2 regions of the Rhizobacter gummiphilus genome follow, and region 1 is predicted to be linked to the other one. Evidence: riboswitches for the same ligand, from Rfam matches in the RefSeq annotation. Region 1 holds a riboswitch; the other holds the start of a gene.

What was found. A riboswitch is a leader RNA that binds a small molecule or an ion and turns the genes downstream of it on or off. The one in region 1 is predicted to bind cobalamin.
Region 2: another riboswitch for cobalamin. It lies ahead of A4W93_RS09295 (TonB-dependent receptor domain-containing protein); the one in region 1 lies ahead of A4W93_RS22835 (HupE/UreJ family protein).

The regions. Positions count from the first base shown of each region.
Region 1 covers NZ_CP015118.1:4,999,084-5,013,720, reverse strand. The annotation lists gene A4W93_RS22880 (glutathione S-transferase family protein) at 1-588, shown strand, start outside; gene A4W93_RS22875 (mechanosensitive ion channel family protein) at 585-1,193, opposite strand; gene A4W93_RS22870 (hybrid sensor histidine kinase/response regulator) at 1,261-3,372, opposite strand; gene A4W93_RS22865 (ABC transporter substrate-binding protein) at 3,378-4,571, opposite strand; gene A4W93_RS22860 (carboxylesterase/lipase family protein) at 4,556-6,103, opposite strand; gene A4W93_RS22855 (vWA domain-containing protein) at 6,194-6,748, opposite strand; gene A4W93_RS22850 (magnesium chelatase ATPase subunit I) at 6,811-7,827, opposite strand; gene cobN (cobaltochelatase subunit CobN) at 7,824-11,561, opposite strand; gene cobW (cobalamin biosynthesis protein CobW) at 11,565-12,614, opposite strand; gene A4W93_RS22835 (HupE/UreJ family protein) at 12,625-13,254, opposite strand; cobalamin riboswitch at 13,376-13,623, opposite strand; gene A4W93_RS22830 (heme-binding protein) at 13,708-14,109, shown strand; gene A4W93_RS22825 (CidA/LrgA family protein) at 14,164-14,517, shown strand; gene A4W93_RS22820 (LrgB family protein) at 14,510-14,637, shown strand, end outside.
Region 2 covers NZ_CP015118.1:2,045,800-2,060,436, reverse strand. The annotation lists gene A4W93_RS09340 (cobyric acid synthase) at 1-446, opposite strand, end outside; gene A4W93_RS09335 (aminotransferase class I/II-fold pyridoxal phosphate-dependent enzyme) at 443-1,408, opposite strand; gene cbiB (adenosylcobinamide-phosphate synthase CbiB) at 1,405-2,295, opposite strand; gene cobO (cob(I)yrinic acid a,c-diamide adenosyltransferase) at 2,295-2,864, opposite strand; gene A4W93_RS09320 (cobyrinic acid a,c-diamide synthase CobB) at 2,892-4,190, opposite strand; gene A4W93_RS09315 (ABC transporter ATP-binding protein) at 4,187-4,951, opposite strand; gene A4W93_RS09310 (FecCD family ABC transporter permease) at 4,948-5,967, opposite strand; gene A4W93_RS09305 (ABC transporter substrate-binding protein) at 5,967-6,839, opposite strand; gene A4W93_RS09300 (bifunctional adenosylcobinamide kinase/adenosylcobinamide-phosphate guanylyltransferase) at 6,836-7,411, opposite strand; gene A4W93_RS09295 (TonB-dependent receptor domain-containing protein) at 7,414-9,252, opposite strand; cobalamin riboswitch at 9,319-9,550, opposite strand; gene A4W93_RS09290 (DUF904 domain-containing protein) at 9,613-9,849, shown strand; gene A4W93_RS09285 (cell division protein ZapA) at 9,846-10,166, shown strand; gene A4W93_RS09280 (EVE domain-containing protein) at 10,443-10,919, shown strand; gene A4W93_RS09275 (GGDEF domain-containing protein) at 10,920-11,957, opposite strand; gene A4W93_RS09270 (MFS transporter) at 12,320-13,534, shown strand; gene A4W93_RS09265 (bifunctional protein-serine/threonine kinase/phosphatase) at 13,553-14,637, opposite strand, start outside.

The DNA.
Region 1 (14,637 bases):
GACATGCGCGTGCGCTGGGCCTTCGAGGAGGTGGGCCAGCCGTACGACGTGAGGCTCGTCTCGTTCCCCGAGATGAAGGCGCCCGCGCACCGCGCGCGCCATCCGTTCGGCCAGATCCCCACGTATGAGGACGGGGGCCTCGTGCTGTTCGAGTCGGGGGCGATCGTTCTCCACATCGCCGAACACCATCCGGGGCTGCTGCCGGCCGACGCGAACGCGCGGTCGCGGGCCATCGCATGGATGTTCGCGGCGCTCAGCACGGTCGAGCCGTCGATCGTCGAGCGCAGCATGGCGGTCCTGTTCGAACGCGACAAGCCGTGGCACGTCGAGCGGCTGGCGATGATCGAGGACCGGATCCGCGTGCGGCTGGGCGAACTGTCCCGCGCGCTCGGCGAGGCCGACTGGCTCGACGGGGCCTTCAGCGCCGGCGACCTGATGATGATCACCGTGCTGCGCCGGCTGGGTGGTTCAGGCCTCGTGGAGGCGTTCCCGAACGTCGCCGCCTACATCGCGCGGGGCGAGGCGCGGCCCGCGTACCAGCGGGCGTTCGCCGACCAGCTGGCGGTGTTCACGGCGAGCGGCTCCTAGTCGATCTTGCGCGGCTGAGCCATCGCCTCGGTGGCCGCCGCCCCATGCCAGCGCCGCAGCGCGCGCTGGAAGAACAGGCTGTTCGGCAGCTGCAGGCTCGTGCCGCTCTCCGCATCGCCGCTTTCGTGCAGCGTGGTGTAGACCGGGTTGATGTCCACCACCTGGCCCCTGAGCCCCGGCTTGTCGCCCGACTCCAGCAGCTCCACCACGTCGCCGATGCGGAACGCGCGGGTGACGTAGATCAGCAGCGCGCAGAAGAGGTTCGACAGCACGCTCCATGCGGCGAAGAAGGCGACGGCGCCGACGGTGGCGAAGCCGGTGAATGCGGTCCACAGCACGGCGCCGGAGACGCCCAGCCGTTCCAGGGCCCACAGCAGCGCGCCGAGGTAGACGATGACCCCCACGGTGCGCAGGAAGATCGACGTGAACCGCACGGGCAGCGAGTAGGCCGCCGTGAGGCGGCGCGTGAGGCGGCGGGCGACGCGCATCAGCAGCCAGGCGCCGACGACGATGAGCACCACCTCGATCGTGGGCACGAGGATGTCCAGCCACTCGGCCGCCCAGGCGGGCAGGCGCTGGTGGAGGGCTTGGGTCAGCTTGTTCATGGAAACGGGGCGATCGGAACCAGTCGAAAGGGCCGATGTTCGCAGACTCGGGCGTGCCCGTGTCGAATCACCCTCGCACGTCGGCCAGCAGGCCGTTCAGCACGTCGGGGTCCGCGGGTTTGACCAGGTGGTGGTCGAAGCCCGCGGCGGTCGAACGTTCGAGGTCCGCCGCCTGCCCGTACCCGCTGAGCGCGATCATCAGCGTGTGCGCGGTGGCCGGCCGCGCGCGCAGGCGGCGGGCGAGTTCGTTGCCGTCCATGCCGGGCAGGCCGATGTCGAGCACGAAGGCGTCGACGGCTTCGCGTGCGGCGAAGTCGAGGGCGCTCGGGCCGTCGTTGAAGATCTCCACCGAATGGCCTTCGAGGGCCAGGCAGTCGGACAGCGTGCGGGCCGCGTCGGCGTTGTCGTCGACGAGGACGATGCGCCTCGGGGGCACCGGCGCGGCGGGGATCGGGTGGGCGGGCTCGGCGGACGCCGGTGCGTTCAGACGCGGCAGGCGCACCGACAGCGTGGCGCCGCGGTCCGTGCCCGCGCTGTCGGCCCGCACCGAACCGCCGTGGAGTTCGACGAGGCTCTTGACCAGCGCGAGGCCGAGGCCCAGGCCGCCCTGGCCGCGGTCGACGCCCCGTGACCCCTGCGTGAAGAGGTCGAAGATCTCGGGCATCAGCTCGGGCGTGATGCCCATGCCGTTGTCGCTCACCTGCAGCAGCGCGTCGGTGCCGTCGGCGGCCACCCGCACGTCGATCCGGCCGCCGTTGGGCGTGTACTTGGCCGCATTGGTGAGCAGGTTGCCGAGCACCTGCACGAGCCGCGCGGTGTCACCGATGACCCGAACGGGTTCGACGGGCAGGAACGTCTTCAGCACGTGCCCGCGGGATTCGATCAGCGGCCGCGCCTGCTCCGTCGCCGCAGCCACCACCGATGCGAGGTCGAGCGGCGTGCGTTCGAGCGTGATCAGGCCGCGGGTCACGCGCGACACGTCGAGCAGGTCGTTGACGATCTTCGTCATCTGGCCGACCTGCCGCGTGATCACCTCGCTCGTGCGCTTCACGCGCGGGTCGCCGGGCGGCAGCTTCTCGAGCAGCTGCGCGCCCGCGCTGATGGGCGCGAGCGGGTTGCGCAGTTCGTGGCCCAGCATCGCGAGGAAGTCGTCCTTGCGGCGGTTGGCCGCCTGAAGTTCGGAGGTGAGCCTCGTCAGCTTGTCCTGTTCGCCGAGCAGCGCCACGCGCTGCTGGCTCAGCCGGTCCAGCATGCCGTTGATGGAGCGGGCGAGCGCATCGACCTCCGCGCTGCCGCCTTCGGGCGCCCGTCCCGTGCCGAGGTCGCCGTCGAGCAGCTGGGTGGAGAACGACTCGAGGCGCCGCAGGTCCTTCGTCAGCACGCGGGCGAGGTTGAGCCCGGCGATCACGACGATGGCCATCAGCGCGCCGCTCACGACCGCGATGTGGAAGTACGGCGGGTCCGGCGAGTCGGCCGCGATGCGGGCGCCCGCGCGGTCGCGCACACGGAAGGCGAGGTGGCGGAAGACGGGCGGCGAGGGCACGTCGGCCGTGACGTCCGGGCTGTCGCCTTCCAGCACGCGAGGCCCCCACATCAGCCGCGCGGTGGGGCCGGCGTCGAGGTCCGGCAGCTTCACCTTGTAGAGGACGGCGCCCTCGGGCGACGACGTGCGGGCGTACCGCATGGGCTCGAGCGCCACCAGTTCGTCGCCGTTGGGCGACGGGAAGATGGTGGCCACCGGGCGGGCCTGCTCGATGTTCTCGCGCAGCCAGGCAAGCTGGTCCGCGTTGAAGGAGCTGTTGTCGTTGCTCGCGATCTCGGTGCCGCGGTAGTCGGTGAAGCTCAGCTGCACCGGGATGCCGTTGACCTGGCGGATGCCGTTGAGGAACGGGCCGAGGTAGGTCTCGCGGCCCGCGCTGTCGACCAGGCCCGTGGCGAGGATGGTGCTGGCCGCGATCTCGGCCATGCGGGTGGAAATCGCCCGCAGGTCGTTGCCGACGGCCGCGGCCTGGTGCTGGCGTTCACCGTTCGCGAGCTGGATCACGGCCTCGTGGTGCTGCTGGCGGATCAGCCACCACGACGCGAGCGACGTCATCACGAGCGCGGCCGCCGCGAGGCCCGCGGTGGCCAGGGCGTACCGGCGGACCAGGCTCGAAGGCAGCCAGCTGGCCGTGCGCATCGGTGTCAGCGTTCGGCCGGCACGAGGACGCCGTCGTCGCGGTAGCGGGCCATCAGCAGCTGCGCCGTGCCGAGGGCCTCGTGCCGAGTCGGCGTGAACGGCGGGGCGTAGCGGCGGACGAGTCCGTCGTGGAACTTCACGCGCTCCAGCGCATCGCGTACCGCCGGCCGGTCGGTGGTGCCGGCGAGGTCGATGGCCTTCGCGAGGATGTGGGTCATGTCGTACGCGTGGGCGGTGCCGACGGGACTTTCGATGTCCTCGATGCGCTGGATGCGGTGGGCCTTCGCCGAGGCGAGGAACGTCGCGAGCTGGGCGGGTGGCGCGCGGAAGAAGCTGAAGGTCTGCACGACGCTGAAGTCGACCTGGGGCAGGGCGTCGCCCGCTCCGCTGAAGAAACGGCCGCCGGTGATGCCCCAGTGGCTCAGCACCGGCACGCGCTGCGTGGGTTCGAGCCGGGCCATCTCGCGCACGAGCGTGGCGGCCTCGTCGTCGTTCGCGACGAGCAGGATGGCCTGGGCGCCGAGGCGCACGAGGCGCAGGTAGGGCTCGACGAGCGACTTCTCCTGCCAGTTGTACCAGGCCGTCCCCACCACCTTCGGCAGCTTCGACGTGGCCTCGTACTTCTGCACGGCGGCGAGGTTGCTGCGGCCCCAGGCGGTGTTGGTCAGCAGCAGGCCCACGCGCAACACGCCGCGCGCCTTCGCGCGGGTCATCATGAACGGCATCGCCAGGCTGTCGCGCAGCGACAGGCGGAAGGCGTAGTTGGGCGTGCTGCCGTTGTCGACGATCGCGTCCGCCGCGGACCACACCGCGAGGAACGGCACCTTCGCGGCCTTCAGCGCGGGCAGTTGCTCGATCACGACAGGGCTGAATCGCCCGCCGAACAACGCGACGAGGTCGGGCATCGCGGCGAACTCGGCGATGTTCTGGATGCCGCGCGCGGGGATGGAGCGGTGGTCGCGCGTGACGATGGACAGCGGCCGGCCACCCAGCACGCCGCCGCGTGCGTTGACCTGGTCCACCGCGATGCGCACGCCCAGCTCGATGGCCTGTGCCGACGTGCTGTTCTGCAGCCCGAACTCGCCGTCGATGCCCAGCAGCACGGGCGGCCCGCCGGCGGCGAGGGTGGGCAGCGGGGCCGCGAGCAGCGAGGCCTGGAACGCGCGGCGGCCGAGGTCCGGGGTCAGAGGTGCGGCCATGGCAGTGTCACCGTGTCCCAGAACGCGCACTGCGCCGGGTCGTCGGACCGGACGTCGGGCGTGGGCGTCACCCACAGCCAGGTGTCTCCGGGGAAGGCGGCGGGCCAGGCGGTGGTGGCGCCATCGCGGGCGACGCCGGTCCAGTGGGACACGAGCAGTCGCTGCACGGCGAGGTCGTCGGCAGTGGGGCGGTACGTGCCGGCCCAGCCGAAGAAGAACGGGTGCTCGATGGTGTGCACGGCGCCGAGCGCACGCTGCTCTGGGTCGTTCTCGAGGCGGTGGTCGAACAGGTAGCGGTACACCGGTTCGCGCTGCACGGCAGCCAGCGTGCGGGCCACTCGGCGGGCCTGGCACGTGAAGAGGCCGTCGGTGGTCAGGCGCACGAGGGCGTCGCGTGGCGTGGCGTGGGCCGACGCGGGGTAGGTGGCGAGGACGCGGTCGCCGTCCGCGCCGAACAGCTTGCGCACCGCGGCGGCGTATGCGGCGGCGTCGGGCACGGGGCCGGCCGAACCCACGAACTGCATCGTCTCCAGTGTCGAGTTGCCGACGATCACCGGCATGTGGGCATGGGCGCCGCGGCGGATCACGGCGAGGGGCTGTTCGGGGAACACGCGGCCGTCGACGTTCGGGCCGTAGAGGCGCGGCGACAGGCCGAAGGTGCCGGGCAGCGCCTTCACGACCTCGGCGGTGGTCTTGGAGCGCAGGCAGGCTTCGTCGGTGCAGCCGAGCGCCTGGGCGACCCGCTGCCCGCTGCCGGCGCGCAGGTCGGCGGCGGTGGCGATCTCGCAGCCGGTGGGCACGCTCGACTGCATCGAGACGCCATGGAACAGGCCGCGTGCCGCGGGGGCCGTCATCAGCGCGCAGAGGTTGCCGCCGCCGGCCGACGTGCCGAACAGGAACACGCGCTTCGGATCACCGCCGAACGCCGCGATGTTCCGTTGCAGCCACTGCAGCATCGCGATCTGGTCGAGGCTGCCGTAGTTGCCGGCGAGCGTGTCGGTGGTGAGGAAGCCGAGGGCGCCCAGCCGGTAGTTGAAGCTCACGAACACCGCGCCCTCGGGCGCGAGGCGGGAGCCGTCGTACTTCACGCCGCCGAACACACCGGCCCCCTGGCCGGAGAAGCCGTGGTTGCCGCCGCCGGTGAAGAACACCATCACGGGCAGCGGCTTGGCCGGTGCCGGGCGCGGGGCCCAGACGTTGACGGTGAGGCAGTCCTCGTCGCCCACGACGTCGGGGCCGGCGAGCTGCGGGCAGACGTTGCCGAAGCGGGTGCCGTCGCGGGTGCCGGACCATGGCGCGGCCTTGGCGGGCGGCTGCCACCGTTTCGGGCCCACCGGCGGCGCGGCGTACGGGATGCCGCGCACCGCGAGCAGTCCGCCTTCCAGCGAACCCCGCACCGGCCCCTCGGCCGTGCAGACCACGGCCGGGTCACCGCCCGCGCACGGCGGGGGCGGCTCGATCGACGAACAGGCCACGGCCATCGCCAGCAAGGCGATCGTGGCGACTCCGGTTGCGATGGTCTTGAAGGCCATTCGAATGCGCTCCCCTGGGGTCGTGTGAACGTCATGCATTATGGGCACGAATTCCGTGGCGATGATGAAGTCGTCGCCCCGGTGCTCCGGTCATCCGAAGTCGGCCGCCGCCAGGTATCCGGCGCCCCAGCGCGCCGCCAGCGCCGCGTTGCGGCCCAGGTTCACGCGGCCGCCTTCGAGGTCGACGATCCGCACGTGGTCCGCCGCGTGCGGGCGTCCGGGTTCCTGCGCGCTGCGGCCGTCGGTCAGCAGCCACAGCCAGCGGACCTGGTGCGGGTGCCGGCGGGCGGCGCGCGTGAGCAGCGCGTCCGCGTCGGCGAGGCCGCGCGCGAGCGACGTGCCACCGCCGCCGCCGAGCGTGGCGAAGCGGACACCGCTGCGCGGGCGCGCGCGGCCGGGTGGCACGTGCACCAGGGTGTGCCCGCCCGAGAACGACAGCACCGCGACTTCGTCGCGCCGCCGCCAGGCCGCGTCCGCGAGTGCGGCGGCGATGCCCTTGGCCTTCGCGAGCCGCCCGCCACCCACCATCGAGCCGGAGGCGTCGATCACGATGCAGTGCAGCGCCGGTGCGCCCGCGACGAGGTCACGCTGGCGAAGGTGGCGGCGGTCGAGCGGTGAGCCGCCCCGCGCGGCGAGGGTCCGCACCCAGTCGATGCCGCCATCGCGCCGCCGCAGGCCCGAGCGGCTCGCGCGGGCCTGCGGGGCGCTCAGGCTTTTTTTGCGGTGGGCGCTCCGGCCAGCGGACGCAGCGGCTTGACGGGGGTCAGGCCCACGGGCTCGGGCGGCATCTCGCCCCACGGGGTGTCGTCGGCCGCAGGCCGTGGCACCGCCGCTTCGGACGAGGGCGGTGGCGCGGCGGCCACGTCGGGATGCCGGCGGTGCCGCAGGACCAGTTCGGCGACCTGGTCCACGTGGGCTGGCGACACCGACGGCGCCTCCTCCCAGGCGGCCAGTGCCCGTGCCGCCCGCAGCAGCACGAGGTCCGCCCGCAGGCCGTCCACGCGTGCCGCGAGGCACAGGCCGGTCGCGTGTGCGAAGACCGCGTCGCCGCTGTCGAGCCGCGGGGCCCGTTCGCGGGCGCGGGCGAGCCGCTCCGTGAGGTCGCGCCGGGCCGCGTCGTGCCGCGCGCGGAACGCCACCGGGTCGGTGTCGAACGCGAGCCGGTCGCGCACCGCGGCCTCGCGCACGGCCGGGTCGGTGAGGTTGTCGAGGACCACGTCGAGCCCGAACCGGTCGAGCAGTTGCGGCCGCAGCGCACCTTCCTCCGGGTTCATCGTGCCGATGAGCGCGAAGCGGGCCGCGTGCGCCTGCGAGACACCGTCGCGCTCCACCACGTGCAGGCCGCTCGCCGCGGCGTCGAGCAGTGCGTCGACGAGCAGGTCGGGCAGCAGGTTGACCTCGTCGACGTACAGCACGCCGCCGTTGGCCCGCGCGAGCAGGCCCGGCCGGAAGCGCACGGCATGGCCGGCGAGGGCCTCGTCCAGGTCCAGCGTGCCCACGAGGTGCTCGAGGCTCGCGCCGAGTGGCAGCGGCACGAAGGCCGAGCCGGGCAGCAGTTCGGCGAGCGCGCGTGCGGCGGTGGACTTGGCCGTGCCGCGCGGTCCCTCGACGAGCACCCCGCCGATGCCCGGGTCGATCGCGACGAGCAGCAGCGCGAGCCGCAGCGCGGGCTGGCCGGCCAGTGCGGAGAACGGGAACACCGGCGGCAGGGGCGCGGGGGTCATGAGGAGGGTCCTTCCTGGTCGTTGTCGTGGGCGAGCCGCAGCGATTCGATCGCCTCGCGGTGCGCGCCGGGGTGTTGCCACAGGCCGCGCTGCATGGCTTCGAGCAGGCGGTCGAGGATGTCGCCGAGCGCGCGCGGGTTGTGGCGTTGCAGGAACGCGCGGTTCGCCGCGTCGATCACGTAGGCGTCGGCCACCATCGCGTACTGGTGGTCGCCCACCACGCGCGTGGTGGCGTCGAAGCCGAAGAGGTAGTCGACGGTGGCGGCCATCTCGAACGCGCCCTTGTAGCCGTGGCGTCGGGCGCCGGCGATCCACTTGGGGTTGACGACGCGGGCGCGCACGACCCGCGACACCTCTTCCTTCAAGGACCGCACGCGCGGCGCGCGCGGGTTCGCATGGTCGCCGTGGTACAGGGCCGGCTGCGCACCCGCCAGGTGGCGCACGGCCGCGGCCATGCCACCCTGGAACTGGTAGTAGTCGTTCGAGTCGAGCAGGTCGTGTTCGCGGCTGTCCTGGTTCTGGGCCACGGCGTCGATGTCGCGCAGGCGCCGCCGCAGCGCGTCGGCCGCGGGCACGCCGTCGCCCGTCGGGCCGTAGGCGTGCGCGCTCCAGCCCACATAGGCTTCGGCGAGGTCGCCGTCGGTCTGCCAGCGTCCGTGGTCGAACAGGGGCTGCAGGCCCGAACCGTAGTGGCCCGGCGGGGAGCCGAACACGCGCCAGTCCGCGGCCTCGGGCGCCCGGCCCGCGGCGGCGAGGGCCGCGCGTTCGGCCACGATGCGAGCGCGCAGCGGGTTCTGGTCCGCGTCCTCGTCTTCCTGCGCGGCCACGGCCAGCACGGCCGCATGGAACATCTGCACGGCGTTCGGGAAGGCGTCGCGGAAGAAGCCCGAGATGCGCAGCACGACGTCGATGCGCGGGCGCCCGAGCACGGCGACGGGCAGCACCTCGAAGTCGGTCACGCGGTGGCTGCCCGGGGCCCACTTCGGGCGCACGCCGAGCAGCGCGAAGGCCTGCGCGAGGTCGTCGCCGCCGGTGCGCATGGTGGCCGTGCCCCACACCGACAGGCCCACGGCGCGTGGATGGTCGCCGTGGTCCTGCAGGTGGCGTTCGAGCAGCAGCGCGGCCGACTTCACGCCGAGGTCGTACGCGGTGCGGGTGGGAATGGCGCGGGTGTCGACGCCGTAGAAGTTGCGGCCGGTGGGCAGCACGTCGGGCCGGCCGCGCGACGGGGAACCGCTCGGGCCCGGCGGCACGAAACGCCCTGCGAGGCCGCGCATCAGCTGGGCCAGTTCCTCGGCCCCGCACGCGTCGAGGTCGGGGGCGATGCGACGCGCGATGCGGTCCAGTACCGCGCGGGTGTGCGGCAGGCCGTCGGCGGGTTCGCCGTCGAGCAGGCGCAGCGCGAGGTCTTCGAGCCGCTCGCGCGTGTCGCCGTGGTGGCGCCACGGCCCCTCGCCCGCGAGCCGTGCCGGCCGGTCGCCGGTCCACGGCGTGGCGGGGTTGATGTCGAGCGGGTCGAACCCCTCGCCGGGCAGCAGGTCGGCCGACAGGGCCTGGGTCAACCCGCGCCGCTCGCCCTGGCCGTCGCCCACCGGGTAACGGGCCATCGCGAGGAGCGTGTCGCGGCGCTGCCGGCCCGCGGGCGATGTGCCGAACACGTGCAGGCCGTCCCGGATCTGCGTCTCCTTCAGTTCGCACAGGTACGCGTCGACGCGGGCCAGCAGCGTGTCGTCGTCGGCCGCAGGCGCCGCGAGTTCCTCGTGCAGCCGGTGCTCGCGAACGAGGGCGACGATCTGCGCGCGCAGCACCGCGGCGCGACGCGGGTCGACGAGCAGCGCGTCGTAGTACTCGTCGACCTGGCGTTCGAGGTCCTGCAACGGGCCGTGGCTCTCGGCGCGGGTGAGCGGCGGCATCAGGTGGTCGACGATCACGGCCTGCGTGCGCCGCTTGGCCTGCGCACCTTCGCCGGGGTCGTTCACGATGAAGGGGTACAGGTGCGGCATCGGGCCGAGCACCGCGTCGGGCCAGCATGACTGGGACAGCGCGAGGCTCTTGCCGGGCAGCCATTCGAGGTTGCCGTGTTTGCCCACGTGCACCACCGCATCCACCGCGAAGGTGTCGCGCAGCCAGAAGTAGAAGGCGAGGTAGCCGTGCGGGGGCACCAGGTCGGCGTCGTGGTAGCTCGCGTACGAGTCCAGGCCGGGTGAACGTGCCGGCTGGATGCCGACGAACACGTTGCCGCAGCGCAGGCCCGCCACCATGAAGCGGCCGCGGCGCACCATCGGATCCTGTTCCGGTGGGCCCCAGCGTGCGTCGATGGCGTCGGCGAGACCGGCGGGCAGGGCGGCGAGGCGCCTGCGGTAGCCGGCCATCGGCAGGCTCTGCCAGGCGGGGCGCCGGTCCCACATCGCCGGGTCGTTCGCGATGCCTTGCTGCAGCGTGGCCATCAGTGTGTCGCCGTCCTCGGGCAGATCGTGCACGGCGTACCCGTCCGCGGCCAGCCGCCGCAGGATGTTCACGACCGATGCGGGTGTGTCGAGCCCCACGCCGCTGCCGATGCGGCCCTCGCTGCCGGGGTAGTTCGCCAGCACGAGCGCGAGGCGCTTCTGCGCTGCGGGCCGCGAGCGCAGACGGCACCAGCGCTGCGCGAGGTCGGCCACGAAGGCCACGCGTTCGGCATCGGGCTGGTAGCCGGCGATGTCGGTCTGCGTGAGTTCACAGCGCCATGCGAGGCCCTTGAAGCTGATGGCCCGCGTGACGATGCGGCCGTCGACCTCGGGCAGGGCCACCTGCATCGCGATGTCGCGCGGGCGCAGGCCTTGCGGGTCGGCGAGCCAGTCGTCGCGCGCGGCGCCGCTCACGATCACCTGCAGCACCGGGGCGTCGCCTGCCAGCGGCTCGGCGGCGGCGTCGGCGAGTGCGGCGAAGGCCGTCGTGTTCATCACGAGCGACACCGCGTGGTCGGCGCACAGCTGGCGCAGCGTGGCGATGCACACCGGGTCCTTCAGCGAATCGAGCGCGATGGGCAACGGGTTCAGGCCGCGCTCGCGCAGGGCGCCGGCCAGCGCATCGAACGCCGCGACGTTGCCCGACTGCAGGTGCGAGCGGTAGAAGACGATCGCGACGACCGGCGCGCCGGCGGTCCAGCCCGCGGTGATGTCGCCGACGGTCGAGAGGCCCGTGCGGCCCGGCACATGCACGGCCACCTGCGGCACCGGGCGCGGCGGTTCGGGCGCGGGGCCTTGCCCGAGGCCGTGGAAGGCCAGGCTCCTCAGGAACTGCGTGGCGTTCGCCGGCCCGCCGGCGCGCAGGTAGTGCCACAGCGTGCGGCACCAGTCGATGGGGGCCGTGCCCTTGCGCAGCAGGTTCGGATCCTCCTGCAGGTCGCCCGAGAACATCGCGAGGCGCTGGCCGCGGGCGCGCGCCAGTTCACCGAGCCGCCGGATGCCGTAGGGCCAGGCCGACTCGGCGCCGAGGTGGTCGACCACCACGACCCGCGCGTGCCGCAGCACCTCGTCGATGTAGAGGTCGAGCGACGCGGGCTGTTTCAGGAACATCACGTTCGCGAGCCGAAGCGACGGCGGCGCGGGTTCGCGCGCCTGCGCCGCGGCGAGCAGCGCGAGCGTGGTGTCGGCGGAGCTGAGCACCACGATGTCGGCCGGGGTCTGGCCGAGGCGCACGACGGCGCCCTCGTCCTCGACGAATCCGCCCGGCCGGGTGTTCAGCAGGTGCATGTGTCAGGCGATGGCGGCCTGGAGGCCACGGCGCAGCACGGCCTCGTCGAGTTCGTCGCCGATGAAGACGAGGCGGGTGGCCGGGGTCTCCGTCGCGAACCACTTGCGGTCGTAGTGGCTGTCGAACCGCGCGCCGACCCCTTGCACCAGCAGCCGCATCGGCTTGCCCGGCACGTGGGCGAACCCCTTGACGCGGTAGATCGCGTGGGCCTCGACCAGCGCGGCGAGGGCCGCCAGCAGGCGGTCGCGGTCGACGGCCGGCAGGTCGATCACGAACGCATCGAACTCGTCGTGGTCGTGGTCCTCCTCGTGGTCGTGGTGGCTGTCGCGCAGGTGGATGGTGGACTCGGCCGCGCGGCGCTGGCCGAGCAGCAGGTCCACGGGCAGGGCGCCACTGCGGGCCGGGACGATCTTGACGCTGTCGGGCAGTTCGGCGCGCACGACGGCCTCGGCCGCGGCGCGCTGGGCGTCGTCCATCAGGTCGGTCTTGTTGAGCACCACGAGGTCGGCGGCCGACAGCTGGTCCTCGAACAGTTCGTGCAGCGGCGACTCGTGGTCGAGTTCGGGGTCGGCGCGTCGCTGCGCGTCGACCGCTTCGAGGTCTTCCGCGAACTGCCCGGCGGCGGTGGCCGGCCCGTCGACCACGGTGACCACGGCGTCGACGGTGAAGACGGTCGCGATCTCGGGCCAGTTGAAGGCCTGCACCAGGGGCTTGGGCAGCGCGAGGCCGGAGGTTTCGATCAGCACGTGGTCGAGGTCGGCGCGGCGGGCGGCCAGCTGCTTCATCACCGGCAGGAACTCGTCCTGCACCGTGCAGCACAGGCAGCCGTTGGCCAGTTCGTAGAGCTGGCCCTCGACCTCGTTGCCGTCCTCGTCGCAGCCGATGCCGCAGGCCTTCAGGATCTCGCCGTCGATGCCGAGCTCGCCGAACTCGTTGACGATCACGGCGATGCGCCGCCCGCCCGCGTTCTCGAGGATGTGGCGCAGCAGCGTGGTCTTGCCGCTGCCGAGGAAACCGGTGACGACGGTGGCGGGGATCTTGGCGTGGTTCATGTCGGACTCCTCACGCGGCCTGCGGCACGAGCTGCAGCGCGGCGAAGTACACGCCGACCAGCACGACGAGGGCGCCGGCGGGCACCGCGGCGCGCCGCACGCGGACGGGATCGCGGCGCGACAGCAGCGATGCGGCACCGAGCATCACGGCGAGCTGCACGAGCGCGAAGCCGAGCAGGTAGGCCGCCAGTGGCGCGGGTTCCGCGCCGACGATCGACTCGCCGTACGCATAGCCGTGCAGCACGCCGGCCACCGGCAGCGCGGCCCACAGCAGCGCGGCGGGCGACGCGCGGCGCCAGGCCACCGCGAGGCCGGCGAACACGACCGTCAGGGCCACGAGCAGTTCGGACCGGGGCACGTTGACGAGGGCCAGGTGCAGCACGGTGCCGGCGACGGCCGCGGCCACGAACGACGCGGCCAGCGCGATGCGCGGCACCGTCGCGACGCGGGACAGCACCCACGCGGCGGCCAGCACGAACGCGAGATGGTCGAGGCCGATGACCGGGTGGGCGATGCCCGAGAGCAGGCCCTGCAGGAAGGTGACCGGGGTCTTGCCGTCCATCGCGTGGTGCGCGAAGGCGGGGGCGGCGAGGAACGACGTGGCGAGGACGGCGGCCGGCCGTCGGAGGGAAAGGGTCATCGTGGGGCTCCTGGGCCTGCGTCCCCGCAGGCCGTCCGTGGTGGTGGCGGTCGCATCGGGCACACGCACCGGAGCCGGCCGGCGCACGCGCCGGCCTGCCCGGATGCCGCACGCCCGCAGCGACCGAGTGGTTCCGAAGGCCGGTCTCCGGGCTCGCGGAATGGCCGCACGCGTGGGGGAACGCGTGTGGCCGGACGACTCGCCTTCCCGCGCCGCGAGGCGCAGTGGCTGCAAGGCCGATGGATGGCCTTGCCCGAGACGTCCTGGTCCGCTGACCGTTGCGGGGGCAGCACAGGCTTCGCACCTGTTTCCCGTTTCACCGCGGCGTCCCCGGCAGGGACCCGCGACACCTTCGTCATCGCCCATTCTAGGGTGGCGGGCATGGCGCTTGCGGTCCAACATGTCCAAACGACCGGCGCGCACCGCGCCGGGGCAACACAAGGAATCCGTCCCATGAAGTCCAAACCCGTCCTCACCCAGTCCGACGTCGCCCGCGTGCTCGACGCCGCCCGGGCCGAAGCCACCGCCAACGGCTGGGCCGTCACCCTCGCCGTCGCCGACGACGGTGGCCACCTGCTCGCCCTCGAACGGCTCGACGGCTGCGCGCCGGTCGGTGCGTACATCGCGACCGAGAAGGCCCGCACGTCCGCGCTCGGCCGGCGCGAGAGCAAGGGCTACGAGGACATGGTGAACAAGGGGCGTTTCGCGTTCCTGTCGGCTCCGCTCTCCGGGCTGCTCGAAGGGGGCGTGCCCATCGTCGTGGAAGGCCAGGTGGTGGGGGCCATCGGCGTGTCCGGTGTCAAGCCTGAGCAGGATGCCCAAGTGGCGAAGGCGGGCGCCTCGGTGTTCGCCTGACGATCCGGCGGCACGCTGCCAGAATCGTTCGTTTCGACGAACGAGGAGACGAGGGTGGAGGCGCTGCGCGGTTTGGCGATCCTGTTGTTGTTCCAGGCCGCCGGTGAAGGCGTGGCCCATGGCCTGTCGCTGCCGTTCCCCGGGCCGGTGATTGGCCTCGTGCTGCTGCTCGGCGGCCTCTCGTGGCGGCTCGTGCGCGAGCCGGTGTCGGCCGCGGCCGACGTGCTGCTCGCCCACCTGTCGCTGCTGTTCGTGCCGGTGGGGGTCGGGGTCATCGTGCACCTGGACCTCGTCGCGCGGTTCGGGCTGCAGTTGATGGCCGTGATCGTGGTGTCGACGTGGATCGGCATGGCGGTCACCGCGCTCGTGCTGCGCCGACTGCTGAAGGAGGACGGCGCCCATGAATGATTTCGTCCAGCTCTGGGTCTACCTGTCTTCGAGCCCGCTGTTCGGCCTGACCGCCACGCTGCTCACGTACGTGACCTGCTCGGCCGTGTACGACCGCGTGGGACGCGCACCCTGGGCCAA
Region 2 (14,637 bases), 3.0 Mb from region 1:
GCGTGCAGGTTGATCTCGGCGGGTGAGCCGGCGCCCTCGATCACCACCACGTCGTGCCCGGCCATCAGCGCGTGCAGCCCCTCTCGGGCGAACGGCCACAGCGCCTCGCTGCGCTCGCGCCACGGCACGGCGGCGAGGTCCGGGCGCACCTGGCCCATCACCACCACCTGGCTCGCCGTGTCCCGCTCGGGCTTGAGCAGCACGGGGTTCATGCGCACGTCGGGCGAACGGCCCGCGGCCAGCGCCTGGAAGTACTGCGCGCTGCCGATCTCGCCGGCGCGGCCGTCCAGCCCCGGCACGACCCGCGCGTTGTTGCTCATGTTCTGCGCCTTGAACGGTGCGACCTTCAGGCCCTGGCGCGCATACCAGCGGCACAGCGCCGTCGCGAGCCAGCTCTTGCCCGCGCCACTCGTGGTGCCGAGCACCATCACCGCGCGGGCCGTCATGCCGTCACCTCGAACCACACGTCGCGCAGCGCGGCCTGGGCATCGGGCGGGCGAACCCCCACACGCACGGCGCCGGGCAAGCCGAGGGAGGTGGTGTCGCGCAGCTTGATGCCCCGCGCGCGCAGCCGGTCCAGCACCTCCTGCACGTCCCGGCCCGGCCAGCGCGCCACGTAGAACGGCGTGACACTCGCGTCCTGCACCCAGCCGAGTTCCTCGCCCAGCGCCAGCTGCGATGCCTTCCACGCGAGCAGCGTCGAGCGGCTCTCCTCGACCCAGCGCACCGTGGCGGGCGTGATCCACTCGCGCAGCATCGCCTCGCCGTGGACACCCAGCGGCCACGACGGACACAGGCGGTCGAGCGAGCGCAGCAGCGTCTCCGCGCCCTCGGGGGCGATGGCGTACGCACCGCGCACGCCGGTCAGGCCCAGTGCCTTGTTGGGCGACACGAGCCGCCAGGCCGCCGCGGGCAGCACCGGAGCCTCGCCCTCCAGGCGCAGCGCGGCATAGGCTTCGTCGACCACGAGCACGGCGCCCTCGCGCACCGCCGGGCAGCGCGCCGAGCGGCCCGTGGGGCTCGCCGGTTCGGTGAACCACACGAGCGACGCATCGCCCGCGAGCGACGCGCGGCGCAGGCCCCAGGTGTCCGCGGCACGGGCGTAGTCGGCATACCCCGGCACCGGCGCGAACACGCTCGCGTGGGCCGACTGCAGCCGCACCGCGGCGGTCAGCCGGCCGATGAACTCGCTGGCACTGGCGGCCACCACGACGCGCTCGGGGCGCACGTCGTGGAAGTCGGCCAGCGCGGCGCGCAACGCGGTGGACGCCGGGTCGGGGTAACGCGACGGGTCGGCCTCCCGCAGCGCGGCCAGCACGTGGGGCGCGGGGCCGCACGCGTTGGCGTTCGTGGAGAAGTCCCAGCGCGGCGCGCCGAGGGCATCCGGTCCGCCGTGGTCCATCGTCATGCGGTCCTCCAGGCCACGGCCAGCAACGAGACGCCCACGGCCGCCCACGCGGCACGGCCCGCGACCCGCAGCGCGCGCGACAGGTCGCCAGCCCCGGGCGACGCGGCGCCGGCGTTCAGCGCGTACACCCCGGGCTTCGACAGCCGCACGCCGAGGTGCAGCGCCATCGCGCCCATGGGCCAGCCGCCGTTGGGCGACGGCGTGCGCCGGGCCTCTTGCCACAGGCCGGCGCGCCAGCCGGGGGCCAGCAGCAGCGCCGTCAACCGGGCGGGAATCCACGACAGCACGTCGTCGGCCCGCGCGGCGAACTTGCCGGCCCATTCCCACGCGCCACGGTAGCCCCACATCGCGTCCATCGTGTTGGCCAGGCGGTAGACCACGGCGCCGGGCAGGCCGGCCACGGCGAACCAGAAGAGCGGCGCGACGAGCGAGTCGTTGAGGTTCTCGGCGAGGGTCTCGATGGCCGTCTCGCGCACGTCGGCCGGACCGAACGCGGAGACGTCGCGGCTCACGAGGCGGGACAGGCGCGCACGGGCCTGCGGCAGGCCTTCGGCGAGCGCCCCGTCCACCGCCGCCACCTCGTCGCGCAGCATGCGCCACGCGAACATCGGCTTGAGCACGACAGCCAGCAGTGGCACGCCGAGCCACCATGGCAGTGTCGCCAGCACCGCCTCGATCTGCCACGCGACCATGCCCAGCACCGCGGCCATCGCGAGCCACACGAGCGCCCCGCCCGCGAAGGCGGAACGCGGCGGCTGTGTCTTCAGCCAGCGGCCGATCGGCCCCAGCACCCGCCCCAGCCACGCCACCGGATGCCACGCGTTCCGCGGCTCGCCGAACGCGGCGTCGAGCGCCCACGCGAGCACGAGCGCGAGGCCGGGCAGCATCAGTCCTCGATGCCCCGCTGGGCCGGCACGCCGGCGTTGAAGTGGTGCTTGACGAGGGTCATCTCGGTCACCGTGTCGGCGAGGTCCAGGAGTTCCTGCGGCGCGTTGCGCCCGGTCAGCACGACGTTGACGTGCGAGGGCCGTTCGCGCAACGCCGTGAGGACCGGTTCCAGCGGCACCCAGCCGTACCGCAGCGGGTACGTGATCTCGTCGAGCACGACGAGGAAGTGTTCGCCGGCGCGGATCGTGGCCTCGGCGCGCGCCCAGCCGTCACGGGCCAGCTGCGCGGAGTGTTCGAGGTCCCTGCTCTTCCAGCTGAAGCCGTCGCCCAGCCCCTCGATGGGCACGCCCAGCTGCTCGAACACGCGGTGTTCGCCGAAGCGGGCCGACGGCACCTTCATGAACTGGTAGATCTTCACGGCCTTGCCGCGGCCGTGCGCGCGCAGCGCGAGGCCGAAGGCGGCCGTGCTCTTGCCCTTGCCGTCGCCGGTGTGCACGAGCACGAGGCCGCGGCGGTCGCCGTCGGGGCGTTCGTAGCGGGCTTCGGTGGGGGGCTTCTCGATTTCCATGATGAAAGGGATCTCCGGGTGGGCACTTTAGCGCCAGGGACGGAACCACGACGCAACGGCGACGGGATTCGACGGGAACCAGGTGTGCACGTAGCTGGCCGTGAGCCGGCCGCGGCGGTAGACGGCTTCGGCCGTGCCGCGCCCGTTGGGCGACGTGGCCCGCGCGAGCGGTTCCAGCGGCGTGGACAGCACCGAGTAGTGGAAGGTGTGGCCGCGCACGGTCCCTTCGGGCAGCGCGACCGACTGCAGGCCCAGCGCGGCGAGGCGGCGCGACATCGTGCCCTCCCCCGGCAGCACGCCGGCCATCGGGTGGCGCGTGCCGTCGACCGTGCTCAGGCCGTCGAGCAGGTACAGCAGCCCGCCGCATTCGGCGAGCAGCGGCTTGCCCGCCGCGTCGTGCGCACGGAGCGCCGCGGCGATCGGCCGGTCGGGGCCCAGCGTGGACGCATGCAGTTCCGGATATCCGCCCGGCAGCCACACGGCATCGCACGGCGGCAGCGTGTCGTCGGCCAGCGGGGAGAACCACACGAGGCGTGCACCGAGCCGTTCGAGGCACTGCACGTTCGCGGGGTAGATGAAGGAGAAGGCCGTGTCGCGCGCGACCGCGATCACCACGCCGTCGAGCAGGCGCGCCACGGGCTCGTCCGGAGCCGATTCGAAATCGACGGACGGCGCCTCGAAGTCGGGCGCGACCGCCGCGGCCCACGCATCGGCCCAGCGGTCGAGCCGCGCATCGAGGTCCGGCAGTTCGCCCGCCTGCACGAGCCCCAGGTGGCGCTCCGGCAGGGACAGCGCCGCATCGCGACCGAGCGCGGCCACCAGCGGCAGCGAGGTCGGCAGGGACTCGCCCACCATCCGCGCGTGCCCCGGGCTGCCGACGCGGTTGGCCACCACACCCGCCACGGCGACACCCGGCTGGAACGTCGCCAGGCCATGCGCCAGCGCGCCGAAGGTCTGCGCCATCGCCGACGCGTCGATCACGGCCAGCACCGGCAGGCCGAAGGTGCGGGCGAGGTCGGCGCTGCTCGGGTCGCTGTCGTACAGGCCCATCACACCTTCGACGAGGATCAGGTCGGCCTCCGCGGCCGCCTCGGCGAGCATCCGCCGGCAGGCGTCCTCGCCCGCCATGAAGAGGTCGAGCTGGAACACCGGCGCGCCGCTCGCCCGCGCGAGCACCATCGGGTCGAGGAAGTCGGGGCCCGTCTTGAACACCCGCACACGTTCGCCACGCCGCACGTGGTGGCGCGCGATGGCGGCGGTGACACTCGTCTTGCCCTGGCCCGACGCGGGCGCGCTGACCATCAGCGCACGGCACCGCGCCGTCATGGCTGGGGCACCGCGATCCAGGCCGAACCGACGCGCTCGATGCGCACGGCGCCGAGGAAGACCTCGCCGAGCACCGCGTGCAGCGCCGGGTCGTCGCGCGGCCCCGCGGCCCGCACGCGCCCCTCGGCCATCACGACGATGCGGTCGGCCAGCAGCGCGAGTGGCAGGTCGTGCAGCACGCTGACCACCGTGCGCCCTTCCGCGCCCAGCTTCTGCAGCAGGCGCACCAGGGCCACCTGGTGCGGCGGGTCGAGGTGGGTCGTGGGTTCGTCGAGCAGCAGCACCGGCGCCTCCACCGCGAGCGCCCGCGCGAGCAGCACCCGCTGGCGTTCGCCGCCCGAGAGTTCGTGCAGCCGGCGATCGGCCCAGGCTTCGCATTCCGTGAGCGCCATCGCGCGGCCCACCGCGTCCGCATCGGCGGCCGACGGCGCGCCGAACAGCCCCAGGTGCGGCAGGCGGCCGAGGGCCACGATGTCGCGCGCCGTGAGTTCCCCTCCGGCCTCGCCCTGCTGGTCGAGCCACGCGATGCGCCGGGCGCGTTCGGCGGGCCGCCAGCCGTCGAGCGAGCGGCCGTCGAGGCGGATCTGCCCGCGTTTCGCACCGTGCAGCCCCGCGAGCGACCGCAGCAGCGTCGACTTGCCCGCCCCGTTCGGCCCCACGATGGCGGTCCAGCCCGGCGCGAAGGTGGTGGACACGCCGTGCAGCACGGCCCGCCCGCCGCGTTCGACCACGAGGTCGCGGGTTTCCAGGCGGTCGTTCACGTCAGCTTCCTCCGGTGCAGCAGCCACAGCAGGTAGGTGCCGCCGATCACCGCGGTGAGCACGCCCACCGGCAGTTCCTGCGGCGCGATCAGCGTGCGCGCGAGCACGTCGGCCCCGAGCAGCAGCGCGCCGCCGGTGCCGGCGCTCGCGAGCAGCAGGTAGCCGTGGGTGGACGCGGTGAAACGGCGCACGAGGTGCGGCGCCACGAGCCCGACGAACGCCACGAGGCCGGCCTGGGACACCGCGAGTCCCGTCGCGAGCGCCAGCGCCACCACCAGCACGATGCGCACGCGGGTGAGCGACAGGCCGAGGCTGGTGGCGCTGTCCTCGCCGAGCGTGAGCGCGTCCAGCGCCCGCGCGAAGCGCCAGGCCACCGGTGCCGACACCACGAGGCCCGCCGCGAGCGCCCAGCAGCTGTCCCACCCGAGGAAGCCCGTGGAGCCGAGCAGGAAGGCCTGCTTGCCGCGCAGCGCGTCGGGTGCGAACGTGGTGACGAGGTCGCTCGCGGCACCCAGCACCACGCCGACGATCACGCCGGCCAGCAGCAGCCGCACCGTGTGCGCGGTACCGCGCGCGAGCGTCAGCGTGAGGGACACGCCGCCCAGCGCGCCCAGGAACGCGGCCCCGATCAGGCCGAGGCGGGACACCGCGTCCGCCGTCGCGTGACCGATGGCATGGCCGGTCAGCGCGCTGCCGCCCAGCACCAGCACCACACCGAGCGACGCGCCCGACGCCGAGCCGAGCAGGTACGGATCGGCCAGCGGGTTGCGGAACAGCCCCTGCGCGATGGCACCGGCCAGCCCGAACAACGCGCCGACGAGCCACGCCCCGAGCGTGCGCGGCGCACGGATCTGCCCGATGAGCAGCGGCCCGTCGGGCGACGTGGCGAGGCGCCACGCCTCGGCGGGCGACCAGCCCTCGCTGCCGGCCGCGAGGCCCGCGCCCAGCAGCACGACTGACAGCACCGCGAGGCCGAAGGCCAGCGCGGCGCGCCGGGTGGTGTCGGCGTCGGCCATCACCGGGCCGGGCCCAGCCCGACCACGCAGTCGGCCAGCACCAGCGCGGCCTCGCCCATGCGGGGGCCGGGCCGGATCAGCAGCTCGTAGCGGTCCGGTGCGAACCCGCACACGTGCCGCTCGCGCAGCGCCTTCAGCGAGGACCAGCCCGGCCGGGTCGCCATCGTCGTCACGCTGCGATCGACGGCCATGATGAGGTCCGGCTGCGCACGCACGACGTACTCGGGGTTCAGCTTCGGGAAGGGCCCCAGCTCCGGGCCCACGATGTTGCCGAGGCCCAGCCGCGCGAGCGTCTCGCCGATGAAGGACGACCGGCCCGCCGCGTACGACGAACCGTCGACCTCGAAGAACACGCGCTGGCCGCGCATGCCGGCCGGCACCCGCGCCGCGGCGGCCTGCAGGTCGCGTTCGATCGCGGCCCACGCGACGGCCGCGCGCCCCGGTTCGCCCAGCACCGTGGCGAGGGTCTCCAGGCCGCGCTTCACGTCGGCATGGGTGTTCGACTCGACCACCAGCACCTTCAGGCCCAACTGCTCGAGCCGGTCGGTGATGCGGGCCGACGGCGCGACGATCACGAGGTCGGGCTTGAGCGCGACGAGGCGCTCGACCTGCGCGTCCTCCAGGCCGCCGAGCTTGGGCAGCGCGGTGACGGAGGCCGGCGCGTTCGAGAAGCGGTCGGTGCCCACCAGCCGCGCGCAGCCGCCGAGCGCGCAGACGCCCTCGGTGAGCGACGGCATCAGCGTGACGATGCGCTGCGGCGGGGCCGGCAGCGAAAGCGTGCGGCCGCGGTGGTCGGGCACGGTGACCGGTGAAGCCGCGGCGGCCAGGGCCACCGCGGACAGGGCGAAGGAGATCAGCAGGCGGCGGATCATGCGGCGGACGCCCGTCGTTTCACCGGCACCTCGAGCCCCGCGACCATCAGCGTCACGTTCGCGCACTGGTCCGCGACCCGCTGGTGCAGCCGCCCCAGCTCGTCGACGAACCGACGCGCCTCGTGCGTCAGTGGCGAGAGCCCGAGGCCGATCTCGTTCGAGACCAGCACCACGGGCCCGGCCGCGGCGCGCAGCACGTCCGACAGGTCGTCGATGGCCGCGTCGAGCCGGTCGCCGTCGACGGCCTGCCCGGCAAGCGGCATCAACAGGTTCGTGAGCCACAGCGTCAGGCAGTCGACGACGACGAGCCGGTGCGGCGCGGCCAGCGCGCGCACGGCCGAGGCCAGGGCCCGCGGTTCCTCGACCGTGGCGAGGCCGGGCACCCGCTCGGCCCGGTCGAACCGATGCCGGGCGATGCGGTCCGCCATCTCCGCGTCGCCCGCGAACGCCGTGGCGACCAGCGCCGCCTCGCGTCCGGGCGTGGCGAGCCACGCAGCCGCGAGCGACTCGGCGCGCCGCGACTTGCCGCTGCGCTGCCCGCCGAGCACGAGGTGGTGGTCGTTGTGGTGCATGGTCAGAATTTCGGCGACCAGCGCGCCCCGAAGAACACCGTCATGGGGCCGGTGTTGTACGTGGCGGCGGTCTGGTAGGCCTTGTCGAAGAAGTTGTCGACACGGGCCACCAGGCGCCATTCTGCGTTCAACTTGTGGGTCAGGTCGACGTTCAGGATCGTGTACCCACCGAGCACCAGCGGGCTGGTGTCGCGGTCGTAGCGCTTCGAATACGACAGCAGTTCGCCGCCCACCGTCGTGTCGCCGAGGTCCTTCTCGATCTTCAGCGAGCCATGGCGGCGCGAGCGCCGCGCGAGGTCGCGGCCGGACGGGTTGCGGGCCGACAGGAAGTCCGCCGAGCCCGAGACGCGCACGTCGTCGCCGTTCCACGCGGTGGTGAACGTCGCGCCCTTGAGCACCGACGTGCCGTCGACGTTGTCGTAGCAGCCGAACGAGTACGAGCACAGCGCCGGGTCGGGCGCCGCGAACACGATCAGGTCCGTGATGCGGTTGCGGTAGAGGGTGAGGCTCGAATCGAAGCGGCCCGCCTGGTGGCGCAGCGCGAGGTCGATGTTGCTGAGCGAACGCTCCGGCTTCAGGGTGGCGTTGCCGAACTCGGCCGCGTATTGCTGGTACAGCGTGGGAGCACGGAATCCGTTGCCCACCGACGACTGCACGCGCCAACCCCGGGCCACGTCCACACCCACCGCCAGCGTGCCGGTGTTCACCGAACCGAAGTCGTCGTTGCGGTCGTGGCGGGCGTTCGCCTGCACGGCCCAGATGCCGCTGCGCCAGCCGTAGCCGAGCGCGACGGCGTCCTGGTCGCGCTCACGCGTCGACGAACCGTCGAGGCCGTTGTTCTGCAGTTCGTCCTCGCGGCGCTCGAGCGTCGCGTTGATCGTGTGGTCGCCCAGGCGAACGTCGTTCTGCCAGGTGGCGGTGCGCACCTGCGTCTCCGTGAGGTACGGGAACAGCGGCTGCGTCTCGTAGCGGTCCTTCGACTGCCCGGCGCTGACGGTGCTGGTCCACGCCTTCGTCCATTGCGCGGACCACAGGGCCCGCACGGTGTCCAGGTCGCGCGTGCTGCGGTCGTCGACGTTCAGGTTGCCGTCGTACTGGCTTTCGACGTGGCTGCGCATCGCCGACACCTCGACCCGGTGGCCTTCGACCACGTTCCAGCCCAGGCGGCCCGTGCCACCCCGGCTTTCATAGCCGTCGCGGTCGGGGTTGCCGTTGGTCTTCGCGTTGAAGCCGGTGCTGCGCTCGGACAGGCCCGACAGCGCGTAGTCGAACGTGCCCCACTGGCCCGACACGCCGGCGTCGGACTTGAACGTGCCGAAGCTGCCACCGCCCATGCCGACGTCGAAACGCGTGCCGGGCTCGCCCTTGCGCGTGAAGATCTGCACCACGCCGCTCATCGCGTCGGAGCCGTACACGGCGCTGGCCGGGCCGCGGAGGATCTCGATGCGCTCGATCTGGCCGAGGGGGATGGCTTCCCACGAAGCGCCGCCCGTGGTCTGCGTGTCGACGCGCACGCCGTCGACCAGCACGGCGGTGAAGCGCTGGTCGCCGCCGCGCACGAACAGCGAGGTGGTGCCGGCGGGGCCGCCGCTGCGGCCCATCTGGAAGCCGGGCATGCTGCCCAGCAGGTCGCCCAGGGCGTTGCCGGCGTGGCGTTCGATCACGTCCCGCTCGATCACGGTGACGTCGGCGAGCACGTCGCGCAGCGGCACGGCCGAACGCGTGGCGGTGACGACGACCGGGTTCAGCGTGGCGGGCGTGCCCTGCGCGGACACGGCGCTGCAGGCCAGTGCGAGGACGGACGGGCACAGGCGCGCGTCGCGCCAGATTTTCTTTTTCATGAAAGGGACAACGGAGAAGATCCAGGCGCCTGCTTCCCCGCAAGCACCTGACAAAGGGACACGCGGACGTGTCCCACCTCGTTGGCCGGTATCCGGGCTGGCGGAACGACCCGTGCGGCCTTCCCAGGACATGACCCCCAGTGGCGTTGCACACGAGTTGGCGCGATGACGCGCCGTCCGCTGACCGTTGCGGGGGCAGCGCAGGCTGGACGACGGCCCGATGGACCGGCTTCCTCTGCTTCCCGTTTAACTGCACCGGCGTGACAACCGGCACGAGCACCAACGGGCGCCATTGTAAGTGTCCGCGGCACGAGCCCTACAATGGGTTCAGTCCGTCGTCACCGAGAGCCCACGCTTGCCATGTCGAAGACCCAAGAACTCGCCGATCGGGTGGAGCGCCTGCTGCTGCGACACGAAGAGCTCAAGCGCACGCACGACCTGCTCGCCCAGCAACTCAACGCCGTCACGCTCGAGCGCGACAACCTGCGCTCGCGCCTGAACGCGGCGCGCGGCCGCATCGATTCGCTGCTGCAGCGCCTGCCGACCGACCAACCCGCGGATTCGCCGTCCGCCACGCCGGCCCAGGAAGACGAATGAAACAGATCGAAGTGACGATCATGGGGCAGAGCTACATCCTCGGCTGCCCCGAGGGCGGCGAGACGTCGCTGCTGGAAGCGGTGGCCAGCGTCGACCGCGAAATGAGCGCCATCCGCGACGCGGGCCGCGTGAAGGCGCGCGAGCGCATCGCGGTGCTCGCGGCGCTGAACCTCGCGTACGCGCTGGCCGAGCGGCCGGTCGCGCCCGCCGCGGGCAGCGCGTCCGCCCCGGCAGTTCCCGGCTCCGACGACGCGCACATCGACGCGCTGATCCGCCGCGTCGACCAGGCCCTGGGCGCGGACGGGCAACTCCTGTAGGACCATCCCGCGCAATGACCGTTCGTCATCCGCGGACGGATCTCACCGCGTAGAATGGATTCGTCCGTCGCCTTCGCGTGAGTTTTATATTTCCTTGAACCGATGCTCGCAAGAGCAAGGGCTTGGAACATCGCCTGGCTGGTGCGATCGTCTCGCGTCAGATGAACCCGAGGCCAGGCTGACCTCGCCCACCTGAACTGCCTGGGTTCAGGAATGCGGCTCACGGTCCGCGACGGACACCTTATTCCCACGCACCCGGTCTCCTCCGCGCACGCGATGAGCACACAGTACTGGCTGATGAAGAGCGAGCCCGACGAGTGCTCGATCGACGACCTCGAGGCCGCCCCCGGCCAGACGGTGCCCTGGTTCGGCGTGCGCAACTACCAGGCGCGCAACTTCATGCTCAAGGAGATGCGTGTCGGCGACGGCGTGCTCTTCTACCACTCGTCGTGCCCGGTGCCCGGCGTCGCGGGCCTCGCCGAAGTGGCGAGCGCGCCCTACCCCGATGCCAGCCAGTTCGATCCCGCGAGCCCGTACCACGACCCCAAGTCGCCGCGGGACAAGCCGCGCTGGTCGCTGGTGGACGTCCGCTTCAAGCGCAAGACGCGGCTGCTGCCGCTGAAGGAGATGCGCGAGGCGCCCGAGCTGGCGAGCATGGTGCTGCTCAAGCCCGGCAGCCGCCTGTCGATCACACCGGTGACGCCCGAGGAATGGGCGGCAGTGAAACACCGCCTCGCCCATCCGCCGACCTGATCAGCCCTTCGGTTCGAACCGGATGCTCGCGAGCGTGACGTGGTTGCCACCACGCCGCTGCGCTTCGGCCAGGGCCGCGTCGGACGCGGCGAGCAGTTCGTCCTGCCCATGGGCCGTGTGCGGGAAGCTCGCGACCCCCATCGACACCGTGAAGCCCAGGTCGTGTCCGTTGAGCATCACGATCTGCGTGGCGCACTGGCGGCGCAGGCCTTCCATGCGCGAATGGGCGGTGGCGAGGCCCACGCCGGACAGCAGCACCGCGAAGCGGTCTTCCGACAGGCGGCAGGACGCGTCCATCGCGCGCGTGTTGCTGCGCAGGAGGCGGCCGAGCGCCTCGAGCACGCGCACACGCGCCTCGGCACCGAGCGCCAGCACCTGCTCGCCGAGCGGGTCGAGGGCCACCGACACCATCGCGAACTCGCGGTGTTCGCGCGAGGAGAGGTCCACCTCGCGGCGCAGCTGGTCGTCGAAGTGGCCGCGCTGGTACAGGCCCGTGGCGCGGTCGCGCAGGCCCTGGTCCTGCGCTTCGCGGCGCTGGGCCTCGGCGGCCTGCTGCTGGGTCTCGAGCTGCGAGAGCGCGAGCTGCAGCTGGGCTTCCTGCTGGCGCTGGGCCGTGAGGTCGTTCCAGAAGACGGCGAGGTGGCGCGCGGGGCCGCCGTCGCGGGCCGCGAGCGGGAAGCGCGTGACGCTGAACTCGCGGCGCCATTCGCCGTTGTCGATGCGGTGTTCGCTGACCTGGGGCACCGTCTGCACCATCGCCGACTGGTCGGCGGCGCGCAGCGCGCCCAGGGTTTCCGCCGGCGCCCAGTCGTCGTCGGTGAGACCGGCGAGCGGCCGGCCGGCGAGGGCTTCCATGCGGGTGTTGGCGCTGACGTAGCGCCCGGTGGCGGCTTCCTTGATCGCATACAGCGTGTCGGTGCGCTCGATCAGCGCGGACAACGCCACGCCCCAGGCTTCAGGAGCCAGTCCGAGGGCAAGGGCCAGCCCGTTCGCGTGATCGGCACGCGCAGCCAGGGCCAGCTGATTGGAATCCGTCATTCGTTCTTTCGTGCATGCCCGAAGGCCTGTGGTTGGGGGTCGACACCCCCTGCCCGCCCTTTTGTCGGATGAATGTCACCCTGGCAATTTATGCACTGGCGCGGTGGTATGAAACCCCTAGCTTGGAGGATCATAGCGGCGGGCAGAGGACCCGGCGGCATCCCTCCCCAGACCTTGGGAGTGAAAAAGTCTCACCTGCGCCATCGGCCGTTTGGCGGATGCCCCGTTTCGGACCATCGAGTCCGCTCGCCCCCCAATTCGAGGCCTCGGATGCCCCGAAGGCTGGCATGGGTTTCGCATCAGGTTCGTGCAAACAACATCGGCGCCCGAAGTTGGGGCGAGCACAGCACCTGAGGATCACCGTGACCGGTTTCAAAGCTTTCCTGAAGACGGGGCACAGCCCCACCCTGTTCGCCTCGTTCCTGTATTTCAGCTTCTCCTGCTGCATCTGGGTCCTGAACGGTGCCATGGCGCCCTTCATCAGCGAAACCTACCAGCTGAGCCCCGCGCAGAAGGGCCTCATGCTGTCGATCCCGATCATCGCGGGCGCCCTGATGCGGTTCCCGCTCGGCGTGCTCGCCCAGTACATCGGCCGCAAGAACGCCACCCTCGTCGAGATGGGCCTGATCGCCGTCGCGATGCTGTTCGGCTTCTTCTTCGTGAACTCGTTCAACGACCTGCTCGCGATGGGTGTGCTGCTGGGCATCGCCGGCGCGAGCTTCGGCGTCGCGCTGTCGCTCGGCTCGGGCTCGTTCCCGCCGCGGCACAAGGGCCTGGCGATGGGGCTCGTGGGCGCGGGCAACATCGGCACCGCGGTGTCGGTGCTCGTGGCCCCGCCGCTCGCGCAGGCCTTCGGCTGGCAGGCCGTGTACGGCATCGCCGCCGCCGCCATCGCGATCCCCATGGTGGTGATGATCGTCTTCGCCAAGGAACCGCCCGACGTCGACGCGCACGCCAGCTTCCGCGAACACATCGCCTGCCTGTTCGAGAAGGACGGCTGGGCCTTCAGCGTGATCTACGGCATCACCTTCGGCGGCTTCATCGGCCTCACGACCTTCCTGCCCACCTACTACTTCGACCAGTTCGGCGTCAGCAAGGTGCAGGCGGGCCAGCTCACGATGCTCGCCGCGTTCATGGGCGCCACCGTGCGCGTGTTCGGCGGCTGGATCTCCGACCGCCTGGGTGGCATCAACACGCTCACCGCGGTGCTGGTGACGGTGGTCGTGACGCTCGTGGCCTGCGGGTTCGCGGGTGGCTCGCTCACCATCTCGACGCTGCTGTTCATGCTGTGCTTCGCCGCGCTCGGCGCGGGCAACGGCGCCCTCTTCCAGCTCGTGCCGCTGCGCTGGCCGCTGGCCACCGCGGTGGCCGGCTCGATGATCGGCGAGATCGGCGCGCTGGGCGGCGGCCTCGTGCCGAACGCGATGGGCCTGTCGAAGCAACTCACCGGCACCTACCTGTGGGGCTTCGTGCTGTTCGCGGGCCTCGCGCTGCTCGTGCTGCTGATGATGCGCCGCATGCAGTTGCGCTGGACGCGCACGTGGGCCGAAAAAGGCGGCCGGGCCCGCACCACCTGATCCGCCCCGGCCTGATGCTCACTTCGGCAGGAACACCAGCCAGAAGACGAGCATCAGGTTGAACAGCAGCATCACGCCGAACGCGACCTGCCACAGCACCACGGGGTCGCGCACCGCGATGGGCGTGGCCGACGGGGCCTGCAGCGGCCGCGACGCCCCGCGTTCGAGCGCGAGCGCGAACTCCTCGGCGGTCTCGAAACGCAGCCGCTTGTCCACGGCCACGGCCTTGAGCACCACGTGGTCGAGCCAGATGGGCACGTCCGGGCGCACGCGCGACGGCGGCTTCGGGTCGCGCCGGTAGCGCAGCTTCTGGTACGGCTCGATGTCGCCGTACGGCAGGTGGCCGGTCAGCAGCTGGTACAGCGACACGCCCAGCGCGAACAGGTCGCTCTGCGCGTCGACGGGCTCGTCGTCCCACAGCTCGGGGTTCATGTAGCTGGGCGTGCCCGCGTGCAGGCTGCGCTGTTCCTCGGGCTCGTTGCCGGAGATGGCCACGCCGAGGTCCAGCAGCCGCAGCTCGCCGTCGTCGCCCAGGTGCAGGTTCGACGGCTTGATGTCGCGGTGGATGACCCCGAGGCGGTGCAGGCGGCCGATGGAGCGCGCCGCGCTGCGCGTCCAGCCCACCACGTCGGCCACCGGCAGGCCCTCGTCCTTGCGGCGTTCGGCGAGCTGGTCGAGGGTGTGCCCCGCGTGCCAGTCGAACAGCAGGTAGAAGGCCGTGGCGTCCACCACCTCGTGCAGGCGCACGAACCCCTCGCCGGTGCGTTCGGCCACGCGCGCGCCAAGCCACGCCTCGTGGGCCAGCATCGCGCGCTCCTGCGGGTCGTTCGCGCGCGACGGGTGCAGCGTCTTCAGGGCCTTGAGCCCGCCCGTCGCCTTGCAGCGCACCTGGTACAGCAGGTGCACGTCGGTGTCGGCGACGAGGGTGGTGACGGTCATGCCGTCGAGGTGGTCGCCGACCTTCAGGCGCGGCGGCACCGGCAGCTGGCGGCTGCGCACGAGCGCGTCCTCGAGCCGCGACCGCGCGAGGCCGCGCACGCGCAGCACCAGGGCGGTCACGTTGTCGCCCGCGCCGGCGGTGAGCGCCGCGGCGACGATGGCCT